DNA from 3 places in the Blautia sp. MSK17_66 genome. Region 1 is predicted to be linked to each of the others. Evidence: predicted binding sites of a transcription regulator. Region 1 holds the regulator's gene; each other region holds the start of a gene.
The links. Region 1 encodes NrdR, which represses ribonucleotide reductase genes. Its sites were predicted from a motif close to CACAANATNTTGTG; they were not measured.
Positions count from the first base shown of each region.

Region 2: the regulator NrdR is predicted to act here: its motif matches at 1,979-1,992, upstream of nrdD (anaerobic ribonucleoside-triphosphate reductase).
Region 3: the regulator NrdR is predicted to act here: its motif matches at 3,184-3,197, upstream of LIR34_RS10460 (ribonucleoside triphosphate reductase).

Region 1 covers NZ_JAJBNQ010000004.1:103,450-107,808, reverse strand. Annotated here, with positions in the region: gene LIR34_RS03495 (LacI family DNA-binding transcriptional regulator) at 1-395, shown strand, start outside; gene pap (polyphosphate:AMP phosphotransferase) at 415-1,887, shown strand; gene nrdR (transcriptional regulator NrdR) at 1,899-2,351, opposite strand; gene LIR34_RS03480 (YlmC/YmxH family sporulation protein) at 2,508-2,771, shown strand; gene sigG (RNA polymerase sporulation sigma factor SigG) at 2,875-3,654, shown strand; gene gdhA (NADP-specific glutamate dehydrogenase) at 3,743-4,359, opposite strand, start outside.
Region 2 covers NZ_JAJBNQ010000009.1:13,263-17,621, forward strand. Annotated here, with positions in the region: gene LIR34_RS06125 (CBS domain-containing protein) at 6-434, opposite strand; gene asnA (aspartate--ammonia ligase) at 631-1,638, opposite strand; gene nrdD (anaerobic ribonucleoside-triphosphate reductase) at 2,115-4,250, shown strand.
Region 3 covers NZ_JAJBNQ010000017.1:61,000-65,358, forward strand. Annotated here, with positions in the region: gene glmM (phosphoglucosamine mutase) at 1-702, shown strand, start outside; gene LIR34_RS10450 (tetratricopeptide repeat protein) at 699-1,847, shown strand; gene hflX (GTPase HflX) at 1,852-3,102, shown strand; gene LIR34_RS10460 (ribonucleoside triphosphate reductase) at 3,273-4,359, shown strand, end outside.

The DNA.
Region 1 (4,359 bases):
GCGGTTATGAGGATGCGGTCAGTGAAGCCGGTATACCAGACTGTGCACAGCAGATGGTTATTGCTGCCTTTACTTCTGATTCCGGATACGAGAAGACGGGAGAATTGCTGGAGAAATATCCGGATCTGGATGCTGTTATCTGTGCGACGGATACTATGGCAGCAGGAGCGATACGCTATCTGAAAGAACATGGAAAGAGAGTGCCGGAGGATATTCTGGTTGCCGGACATGGGGATTCTGAAATTACAAGAGTGATGATACCGCCGATCCCTACCGTTCATTTTTTCTATGAGAAGAGCGGAGAGATGGCAGTGGAGATGCTTATAGAAATGATGGGGCAGGGTGAAACCGCAGTGAGGGAAGTGAAGCTTGGCTATCTTCTTGCACATATATAAAAGAAATGGGGTGTGTTTTTTGCTGAAGACATGGATTCCGGGAGAAACTCCCGAGAAAGAAGAACTGAAACAGCAGCTGGATGTGGCAAAAAAGAAACTGTATGATCTCCAGATGAAGATCAAGGAGCACAAGATACCGGTACTGGTGCTTTTTGAGGGCTGGAGTGCAGCAGGTAAGGGCAGTATGATCGGCAAGGTCATCAAGAATATTGATCCCAGATTCTTTAAGGTGGCAACAATGTCAGTGCCATCTGAGGAGGAATTACGCAGACCATTTCTGTACCGCTATATGCGCCAGATCCCGGAACAGGGCAAATTTACTTTTCTGGATGCAGGCTGGATGGAGCAGACTACGCAGGAGGTTCTGAATAAGAAGCTGGAGGGCGAGGACTATGAGAAACGGATCGAAAGTATCCGCCGGTTTGAACGTCAGCTTACGGACAACGGATATCTGGTGCTGAAATTCTTTATGCATATTGATAAAGAGGAACAGAAAGAGCGTATGGACAGGCTGTGCGCAAGTAAGGATACCCGGTGGAGAGTGTCAGATTTTGATAAATGGCAGCAGGAACATTATCACAAATGTGAAAAGGTTTATGACCGTTATCTTAAGGACACCAATGCATCAACTTCTCCATGGTATATCATAGATGCGAAGGACAAGAAATGGGCGGAGCTGCAGGTGATGGATACGCTGGTCAGCAGTATTGAAGTTGCACTGCAGAACCAGAGCCATTCGGTTCCGATCCTCCAGAATGTTTTTCCGCTGGTGAAGATGCCGAAGCTAAAAGATATCGAGCTTACCGGCAAGACAATCGATGACGAAGAATATGAGAAAGAACTTAAGAAGCTTCAGGATAAGCTGAGTGAACTTCATAATCGTCTGTATCGTGCGAGAATCCCGGTGATCATTACTTATGAAGGCTGGGATGCAGCGGGCAAGGGTGGAAATATCAAAAGAATCACAGGTGCACTTGATCCGAGAGGTTACGAGGTGCATCCGATCGCCAGTCCGGAACCGCATGAGAAAGCCCGTCATTATCTGTGGCGCTTCTGGACGAGACTTCCGAAGAATGGTCATATTGCAATTTTTGACCGTACCTGGTATGGACGTGTCATGGTGGAACGTCTGGAGGGATTCTGCAGTGAGAATGACTGGAAACGTGCCTATAATGAAATGAATGAATTTGAGAAAGAACTGTCAGACTGGGGTGCGGTGATCATTAAATTCTGGGTTCAGATCGACAAGGATACACAGCTTGAGAGATTTAATGACCGTCAGAATAATCCGGAGAAACGCTGGAAGATCACAGACGAGGACTGGAGAAACCGTGAGAAATGGGATCAGTACGAGGACGCGGTCAATGAAATGCTAAAAAAAACAAGTACTGCCTACGCTCCATGGCATATCCTGGAATCAGTGGACAAAAAATATGCACGTATCAAAGCACTCAAGATCGTGATCAAAGAAATAGAAAAGGCCCTGAAATAAGGGCCTTTTCTTTATGGTTCCATAAACTTCTTCAGTTCATCCATAAAGGTGCTTACATCCTTAAATTCACGATATACGGATGCAAAGCGGACATATGCAACAGCATCGAGATCTTTGAGATGCTCCATGACAATCTCACCGATACGGGTGCTGGAGATTTCTTTATCTGCATTCTCAAAAATAGAACCCTCAATAGAGTCGATCATGGACTCGATCGTTTCAATAGGAATTGGACGTTTATAGCACGCACGAAGAACACCGTCCTGGATCTTGGAGCGGTGATAAGCTTCTCTTGTCTGATCCTTCTTAATGACACTTAAGGGAATGGTTTCAACCTTCTCGTAGGTGGTAAATCTCTTGCCGCAGGATTCACACATTCTTCTCCTGCGGATCGCATTCGTATCTTCTACAGGCCGGGAATCAACGACCTTGGTATTATCCTGATTACAAAATGGACATCTCACGTAAGTATCCCTCTTTTCCATTTAATGGACTAATTATACTGTATTTTTTCTGTCGATGTCAATAAAAGACGGCACATATTTCACATATTTTCTGCATATATTTTGAAAAAAACGTAATTGTGAGGGCACTGAGCAGTTACGGAAAAAGGTATATTTATGCGTCTTTGTGAATTGAAACAGAAAGAAATCATAAATACCTGCACCTGCAAAAGCCTTGGCTGTCCGGTGGATCTGGAATTCGATGAAAAAAGCGGGAAGATCACAGCACTGATCGTGCCGGGACCGGGCAAGTTCTGCTGCCTGTGGGGAAGAGACAGTGAATATATCATTCCCTGGAATAGTGTCTGTCAGATCGGGGAAGATATTATCCTGGTAGAGATACGAGAAGAAAAAGCATTTCGAAAAGACCGCCTTTTGTAAAAATGTCAAGGACTTATATTTTTTATATTTTCTGCAAAAAAGTATAATTCATATCCTCCCTGCGAATCATTTTAGTACCAAATGAAATAAGGAGGATATTTCGATGGCACTAAATAAAGTTGAGATCTGTGGAGTAAATACATCCAGTCTTCCGGTTCTGACCTCTGAGGAAAAAGAGGAGCTTTTTGAGAAGATAAAAGCAGGAGACAAGGAAGCCAGGGAGCGTTACATCAAAGGAAACCTGCGGCTTGTTTTAAGTGTGATCAAGCGCTTTGGAAACAGCAGCGAAAATGCAGATGATCTTTTTCAGATCGGATGCATCGGACTTATGAAGGCCATTGATAATTTTGATACGACCTTAATGGTCAGATTTTCTACTTATGCAGTGCCGATGATCATGGGTGAGATCAGACGTTATCTCAGGGATAACAGCAGTATCCGTGTCAGCCGTTCTCTCCGCGACATTGCGTACAAGGCGATTTATGCAAAAGAAAATTATATAAAAAAGAATCTGAAGGAACCGACGATCGCAGAGATTGCAGAAGAGATCGGGGTGGAAAAGAAAATGATCGTGTATGCCCTCGATGCGATCCAGAATCCGGTCAGTCTTTTTGAACCGGTGTATGCGGAAGGAGGAGACACCCTGTATGTGATGGATCAGATCAGTGATAAAAAAAACAAAGAAGATTACTGGCTGGAAAATCTGTCTCTTCAGGAAGCAATGAACCGGCTTGGTGAAAGGGAAAGACATATTATAGACATGAGATTCTATGAAGGAAAAACGCAGATGGAAGTAGCACAGGAGATTGGAATCTCCCAGGCACAGGTCAGTCGACTGGAAAAAACAGCACTGCGGAATATGAGAAATTATCTTCGTTCGTAACGGTACAGCATCTTCAGTCAGAAAAAAACGCTCCGGCATAAAGACCGGAGCGTTTTGTGATTCAGTATATAAGTGAGGAGGAAATCAATCAGACAATACCCTGAGCGATCATTGCATCTACCACTTTTTCGAAACCTGCAATGTTAGCGCCGGCAACAAAGTTATCTTTGAGGTCATAACGTTTTGCAGCATCGTCGATTTTAGCGTAGATATCCTTCATGATCTGATGAAGTTTTGCATCAACTTCTTCAGATGTCCAGGAAAGTCTCTGGGAGTTCTGGCTCATTTCCAGTGCGGAAGTAGCAACACCGCCGGCGTTGGCTGCTTTGCCAGGAAGGAAGAAGATTCCGTTAGCCATAGCATAGTCTGTAGCTTCTCTTGTAGTAGGCATGTTTGCACCTTCTACAATGTACTTGCATCCGTTAGCTGCAAGTACTTTTACGCCGTCAACATCAAGTTCGTTCTGAGTTGCACATGGAAGATAAACATCACATTTGATGTTCCAGATTCCAACACCCTCTGTGTAGACAGCACCTTCTACGCGGTCAGCATATTCTTTGATACGTCCACGTTTAACTTCTTTGATGTCTTTGACAACATCAAGCTGGATTCCGTTCGGATCATAGATGTATCCGTTGGAGTCGCACATTGCAACAACCTTTGCACCAAGCTGAGTTGCCTTCTGAACTGCGTAGATTGCAACGT
Region 2 (4,359 bases), on a different contig from region 1:
TTTTTTTATGTGCGGGGAGCACTCAGTTTTTTCATTTCCTTGTAACAGTATTTGATGATTTCTTTACGGGTGATAATGCCGATAAAAGACCCTTTGTCATCTATGACCGGAACATAGTTCTGGTTGATGGCACGATCCAGGAGATCCTCCATGTCGGCATCCGCATGAACCGGCTTATAGGTAGCCCGGCGGGGGATTGCCATGATGGAAACATCTTCCATTTCTTTCAGATCGGTGATATTGATGTTGAGACGCTTAATACCCCACAGAAGATCACCTTCAGATATGGTGCCGGTGTATTTCCCCTCCTTATTGAGGATCGGGATACAGGAGAACTTGCGGTGTTCCATCTTCTCAACTGTCTGGCGAAGTGTCTCATCTTCAAATATATAAGCAACATCACTTTTGGGTGTTAAAAAAAACAAAATATTCACAGTCAGTACCTCTGTCTTTCTTTAATCATATGTGTATCTGAACATTGATTCAGATGCTGTTATAATTATGTAGCTGTTCACAGGCAGCAGACTGCTGTGAACAGTATTATGATAGTATGTAGGGTACAGAATGTCAATTGTTTAAATATTAAAAATTGGTGAAAAATAACTATAAAACTAAAAAAATAAGAAAATTTTACAGCAGATTTACTCCGCCTTCTTCAGCAGCTTTCTGAATAGAATCCGGCCAGATAGAAACATGTACTTCACCGATATGAGCTTTTCGCAGGAAGAACATACAGATTCGGGACTGACCGATACCACCGCCGATGGTGTATGGAAGCTCCTGATTAAAGATCGCCTTCTGGAATGGAAGTTCTCTTCGGTCATCGCAGCCTGCTTCTGTAAGCTGGGAATCAAGAGAGTCCTCGTCAACACGGATACCCATGGAAGAGAGCTCCAGAGCAATGTCGAGTACAGGATAATATACAAGGATATCTCCGTTCAGTTCCCAGTCATCATAGTCCGGGGCACGTCCGTCATGTCGCTCTCCGTTAGATAAAACCTTACCTACCTGCATGAGGAAGACCGCACCCTTTTCTTTGACAATCTTGTATTCCCGTTCTTTTGGTGTAAGATCCGGATACATATCAACAAGTTCCTGAGTGGAAACAAAAGCAATTTCCTTTGGCAGGATCTCTTCGATATAGTCATACTGAACAGCCATATATTTCTCCGTTTTGCGAAGAACACTGTAGATGGAACGAACTGTGTTGATCAGCGTTTCCATGGTACGCTCTTCTTTGGAGATGATTTTTTCCCAGTCCCACTGGTCTACATAAACAGAGTGGATATTATCGAGATCTTCATCACGGCGGATAGCGATCATATCTGTATAGAGTCCCTCGCCGTGAGCAAAGCCGTATTTCTTAAGGGCGTAGCGTTTCCATTTGGCAAGAGAGTGTACGATCTCGGCATTTTCTTCCTGTCCTTTGATGTCGAAGCTTACAGGACGTTCTACACCATTCAGGTTATCGTTAAGACCGGAAGATGGTGATACAAAAACCGGAGCAGAAACACGGAGAAGATTTAATTTCTGAGCCAGTGTCTGCTGAAAAAAGTCTTTTACAGTTTTAATTGCAACCTGTGTATCATGTAGATTGAGATCTGAATGATAACCGACAGGTATTTTAATCTGATCCATTGGAATTCCTCCTAAAACTTTATAAGTGAATTGTATAATAAATATTGACTTGTAACAGTGAGCTACGGAACAGTCGAATATTTTTTATTATAACAAGAAAATTTATGTATTGCAATTTTAACCTTGCATTATTTTTGAAATGAGATTAAAATATATGTTACTGTCGTCAGAGGATCTGTTCTGCGAGAGGGAGTGTTTCACATACAAGGCAAAATACCATCACCGAAGGTGATTTGGAATGCATTTTGACTCGTGACTGTGAGGGTACTGAACAGTTACAAACATAACAAAAACAAGGGAAAATTTCAGACAATAAAAAATGAAATTTCCCCTTTAACTTCACATGATGTTGTGGTATACTCTCATAAGTAACACTATATATGGGGAAGGCTGACGGACTGGTAGGTTGCAGCTGTGAAGCGGCAGAACAGCTCTGAAAGGCCTTAAAATTGCAGCAAACAGGAGAGACAAAGAATATGATCTATGTAATCAAAAAAGATGGTACAAGAGAAGAATTTGATCCTCAGAAGATTGTTAAGGCGGTAAACAAATCTGCCGCACGTATTCTTTATACATTTTCAGATGAAGAGAAGGAATTTATCTGTCAGTTCGCTCAGGAGCATGCAGACTCTCTGGGGAAGAATGAGATTGAGATCCAGGAGATGCATAATATTGTCGAGGGTGCACTGGAGCGTGTGAATCCGGCGGTTGCCAAGAGTTATCGTGATTACCGCAACTATAAGCTGGATTTTATTCATATGATGGATGACGTTTATACCAAGAGTCAGGCGATCCGCTATATCGGCGATAAGAGCAATGCAAATACAGACAGTGCACTGGTAGCGACCAAGAGAAGTCTGATCTTTAATGAGCTGAACAAAGAATTATATCGTAAATTTTTTATGAACCGTAATGAACTTCAGGCATGTAAGGACGGGTACATTTATATCCATGATCAGTCTGCCAGACTGGATACGATGAACTGCTGTCTGTTTGATGTCGGTGCAGTTCTTAAAGGCGGTTTTGAGATGGGAAATGTCTGGTACAATGAGCCGAAGACATTGGATACAGCGTTTGATGTCATGGGTGATATTATTCTGAGTACTGCAGCACAGCAGTATGGTGGATTTACAGTACCGGAGGTAGACAAGATCCTCGGACCGTATGCACAGAAAAGTTATGATAAATATATCAGTGAATTTATGAAATATTCAGATGAGAACTGGACAGGCAGAGAAGAGAAGGCTGTTGAGTACGCACTGGATAAAGTAAGAAGAGATTTTGACCAGGGATGGCAGGGAATTGAATATAAGTTAAATACCGTGGGTTCATCCAGAGGTGATTATCCGTTTGTGACAGTGACACTTGGACTTGGCACAGGACAGTTTGAGAAGATGTGCAACATTTCTCTTCTGGAAGTGCACAAGGGAGGACAGGGCAAGGCCGGACACAAGAAACCGGTGCTCTTCCCTAAGATCGTATTTCTGTATGATGAAAACCTTCATGGTCCGGGCAAACCATGTGAGGATATTTTTGAAGAAGGTGTGGACTGTTCTTCAAAGACAATGTATCCGGACTGGCTTTCCCTGACCGGTAAGGGTTATATTGCCAGCATGTACAAGCAGTATGGCAAGGTCATAAGTCCTATGGGATGCCGTGCCTTCTTAAGTCCGTGGTACGAGAGGGGCGGCATGTATCCGGCTGATGAGAAGGATACACCGGTATTTGTGGGACGATTCAATATTGGTGCAGTCAGTCTTCATCTTCCGATGATCCTGGCAAAAGCAAGGGCAGAGAGCAGAGATTTCTATGAGGTTCTTGATTTTTATCTGCAGATGATCCGAAATCTCCACATTCGTACCTACGAATATCTGGGACAGATGAGAGCATCCACCAATCCGCTTGCTTACTGCGAAGGCGGATTCTATGGCGGACATCTTAAACCAAATGAAAAAATCGGCAAGATTTTGAAACCAATGACAGCTTCCTTTGGAATTACTGCATTGAATGAACTGCAGGAACTTTACAATGGCAAGTCAATCCGCGAGGACGGACAGTTCGCACTGGAAGTTCTGAAGTATATCAACGATAAGGTAAATCAGTTTAAGCAGGAGGACGGATACCTTTATGCGATTTATGGAACACCGGCAGAAAGTCTCTGTGGACTCCAGGTTGAGCAGTTCCGTAAGATGTATGGAATCGTCGAGGGCGTTTCTGACAGACCGTATGTAAGCAACAGTTTTCACTGTCATGTTACAGAGGATGTGACTCCGATCGAGAAGCAGGATCTGGAAGGGCGTTTCTGGGAACTCTGCAATGGAGGCAAGATCCAGTATGTGCGCTATCCTATCGGATATAATAAAGAAGCCATTCGTACTCTGATCCGCAGAGCAATGAATCTGGGCTACTATGAGGGAGTAAATCTTTCTCTGGCATATTGTGATGACTGCGGGCATCAGGAACTGGAAATGGATGTGTGCCCGGTATGCGGATCACGTAATCTGACCAAAATCGACCGTATGAACGGATATCTTTCTTACAGCCGTGTACATGGTGATACACGACTGAATGAAGCGAAGATGGCAGAGATCGCTGAACGAAAATCCATGTAAAATTTATAGGTAACTGTGAGGGTGCTGAGCAGTTAAGATCATACAAAAACAGTACAGACATGACCAATGGTTGTGTCTGTACTGTTTTTTGTGTAATAGATAATAATGA
Region 3 (4,359 bases), on a different contig from region 1:
TCCACACATATTGAGGTATTGCAGAAATATGTTGTAGACAATGGACTGGATATCGGATTTGCTTATGATGGAGATGCAGACCGCTGTATCGCAGTAGATCATAAGGGAAATATCATTGACGGGGACAAGATCCTGTATGTGTGTGGTAAATTCCTTAAATCCCAGGGCAAGCTCAAGGGAAATACGGTTGTCACTACAGTCATGTCTAATATGGGACTGTACAAAGCCTTTGAAAGAGATGGCATTAACTATGAGCAGACTGCGGTTGGCGATAAGTATGTGGCAGAAAACATGATGGAAAATAATTACAGTCTTGGAGGCGAACAGTCCGGACACATTATTTTCAGCCGTCATGCTGCAACGGGAGACGGAATCCTGACTTCTCTTATGATCATGGAAGCCTGCATCGAACAGAAAGCAACTCTTTGTGATCTGGCAAAAGAAATGAAGGTATATCCGCAGATACTCAGAAATGTCCGCGTGGCAGACAAAAAAACAGCAAGAGAAAATCCGGCAGTTATGAAGGCGGTAGAGGAAGCAGCAAGAGCGCTTGGAACTGACGGACGTATTCTTGTAAGAGAAAGTGGTACAGAGCCGCTGATTCGTGTAATGGTAGAGGCCGGTACAGAAGACATCTGTGCACAGCATGTGAATCACGTGGTTCAGGCAATGGAATCAGAAGGATTAATTGTGAAAGAATGAGAAATCAAAGAATCATATGGCTACTGACAGCCGGTCTTGGAGCATTTTTGCTGACCGGCTGCGGCGGAGAACAGAAAAAAACATATGAGCAGGCAAATACAGATCTGGAGCAGGGCAACTATGACTATGCGCTGAATGAATACCAGAGCTGTATTTCGGCCGGATATAAACTGTCAGATTCCTACAGAGGTTCTGGAATCGTGAAACTGCGCACAGGGGATTATCAGGGAGCAATCGATGATCTTACCAGCGCATTGAATGATGAAGAAACAGGGAAATCTGACAGGAAAGATATTCTGGAATATCGTGCTACGGCAGAACTGAAGGCAGAACTCTATGATCAGGCAATGGCTGACTGCCAGACCCTGGCAGAGGATTATTCTCTGACTGCAAACGATTATTATCTTACAGGCTGTGTAGCCCTTGCGATGGATTCCTATGACGAAGCTTCTTCTAATTTTTCGAAGGCTTATGGTGATGAAGCAACCTATGAGATGGCGATTCAGATTTATGAGGCATATCTGGGACATGATATGGAGGCTGACGGAACGAAATATCTGGAAGCTTCACTCAAAACCGAGGCAAAGACAGCAGAGGATTACTGTGAGCGAGGTAAAGTCTATTATTATATGGAAGACTATGATAATGCCAGAACAGAACTGAATGCGGCTGCTGACAAAAACAGTACAGAAGCTGTGCTGCTTCTTGGCATGGTATATATGGCACAGGGAGACACTGCCGGTGCACGCAGCTTTTTCCAGCAGTATATTGAGGCAGACGGTGAAGATCCGGCAAAGGGCTATAACGGGCTGGCACTCTGTGATATTGCAGACGGATCTTATGACAGTGCACTTGAGAATATCAGTAAGGGACTGGGAGATGCGGAATCAGATGAGATGCAGGATCTTCTCTTTAATGAAATCGTAGCTTATGAGAGAAAGATGGACTTTGCAACAGCGCTTTCCAAGACACAGGAATATGTAAATATGTTTAAGGATGACCAGGCAGCAGCGAAGGAATTGATCTTCCTGCAGTCAAGGGTTGGAAATCAGTCAACTGAAACAGCAGCAGATACGTCCGCGGAAAGTACAGCACAGGATAATACAGCAGATACTACTACAGATGAATCTTCCGAGGAGAACTGAGAATATGCAGCTTTATGAATTTAAAGAAACGCAGGAGCGAGTGATACTCATTGGAGTACAGACAGGCGTGGGAGATGATGTTGAAGCTTCTCTGGATGAACTGGATGAACTTGCACAGACAGCCGGGGCAGAAACGGTTGCAAAAGTAATCCAGAACAGAGAGGCGGTTCATCCCGGTACTTATATCGGTAAGGGCAAGATTGAAGAAGTGGCATCCCTTCTGCGTGCACTGGATGCGAATGGAGTGATCTGTGATGATGAGCTTTCTCCGTCTCAGCTGAATAATCTGGAACGGGAGCTGGATTGCAAGGTTATGGACAGAACACTTCTGATCCTTGATATTTTTGCGGGAAGAGCAGTATCCAGTGAAGGTAAGATTCAGGTGGAACTGGCTCAGCTCCGCTATCGGGCAGCAAGACTTGTCGGTCTTCGGGAATCTCTTTCCCGTCTGGGCGGTGGAATCGGTACAAGAGGACCGGGTGAAAAGAAGCTGGAGACAGACAGACGACTGATCCGTACGAGGATCTCTGCACTTAAGGCAGAGCTTTCTCAGGTGGAGAGACACAGAGAACTGATCAGAGGAAAACGTTCCAGGGGCAGCCTTAAGACTGCCGCGATCGTCGGATACACCAATGCAGGGAAGTCAACGCTTCTGAATACGCTCACAGGTGCCGGAATACTGGCGGAGGACAAGCTTTTTGCTACACTGGATCCAACCACGAGAGTACTGGAATTAAAGGACGGACAGCAGATCCTTCTCACGGATACAGTAGGATTTATACGTAAGCTGCCGCATCATCTGGTAGAGGCCTTCAAGAGTACGCTGGAGGAGGCAAAGTATGCAGATTATATCATACATGTAGTGGATGCTTCTAATCCTCAGGCGGAGCTTCAGATGTTTACAGTCTATGAAACATTGAGGGAACTGGGGGCAACAGGCAAAAAAATCATTACACTTCTGAATAAGCAGGACAAGGCACCGGAAACCGAAATCCGTGACCTTAAAGCGGACTATACGGTAAAATGCTCTGCGCGTACAGGCGAAGGTCTGGATGAGTTCAAAGAAGTTCTGGCGAAGCTTCTGGCGGAAGAGCAGATCTATCTGGAGGAATTATATCCTTACAGCGAAGCCGGCAAGATTCAGAAAATCCGTGAATTCGGAAGTCTTCTCTCAGAAGAATATCGTGAGGATGGAATTTTTGTGAAGGCCCGTGTGCCAGCAGAACTCTTTGTTTCCGTGATGCCAAAAGCCTGAAAAGGTACGAAAAACAAGGAAAAAGGGCTTTTTATATATGTTAAAAACAAACACTATATAGTTGTGAAGTGTGAAAGACGACACAATATATAGTGTTTTTGCGTATTGACGCAAAGGATATAGTCTGATACAATAGGTCTACAGTGCAAGACAGGGAGGTATGGTGCAGCATGTTTCAGGTAGTTAAACGTGACGGAGAGATCGCTGACTTTCAGATGTCCAAGATCACTTCAGCCATTGACAAAGCATTTGACGCAAAAGAAAAAATTTACAGTAAGGATATAATCGATCTTCTGGGACTTCGGGTTACTGCAGATTTCCAGAATAAGATCCAGGATAATAAAGTAACCGTTGAGGATATTCAGGATAGCGTAGAGGATGTGCTGATCCAGGCCGGTTACAGTGATGTAGCGAAGGCATATATCCTCTATCGTAAACAGAGAGAAAAGATCCGTAATATGAAATCCACGATCCTCGATTACAAAGAAATTGTAGACAGCTACGTAAAAGTCGAGGACTGGCGAGTAAAAGAAAATTCAACAGTAACTTATTCTGTGGGAGGGCTGATCTTAAGCAACTCCGGCGCAGTGACAGCCAATTACTGGCTTTCTGAGATATATGATAATGAAATCGCAGAGGCACACAGAAATGCAGATATTCATATTCACGACCTGTCAATGCTGACAGGATACTGTGCAGGATGGTCACTGAAGCAGCTGATCCAGGAGGGACTTGGCGGAATTGAAGGCAAGATCACTTCTGCTCCTGCGAAGCATTTGAGCGTACTCTGTAATCAGATGGTCAATTTCCTCGGGATCATGCAGAATGAATGGGCGGGAGCACAGGCGTTTTCTTCCTTTGATACTTATCTTGCTCCATTTGTCAAGGCAGACGGACTTACTTATCCGGAGGTCAAGAAATGTATTGAATCCTTCATTTATGGTGTGAATACCCCAAGCCGCTGGGGAACACAGGCTCCGTTTTCGAATATCACACTGGACTGGACAGTTCCGGATGATCTGGCAGAGCTTCCTGCCATCGTAGGCGGTAAGGAAATGGACTTCAAGTACAAGGACTGCAAGAAAGAAATGGACATGGTGAATAAGGCATTTATCGAGACGATGATTGAAGGTGATGCCAATGGAAGAGGATTCCAGTATCCGATTCCGACCTATTCTATCACGAGAGAGTTTGACTGGTCCGATACAGAAAACAACCGTCTTTTATTTGAAATGACAGCAAAATACGGTACTCCGT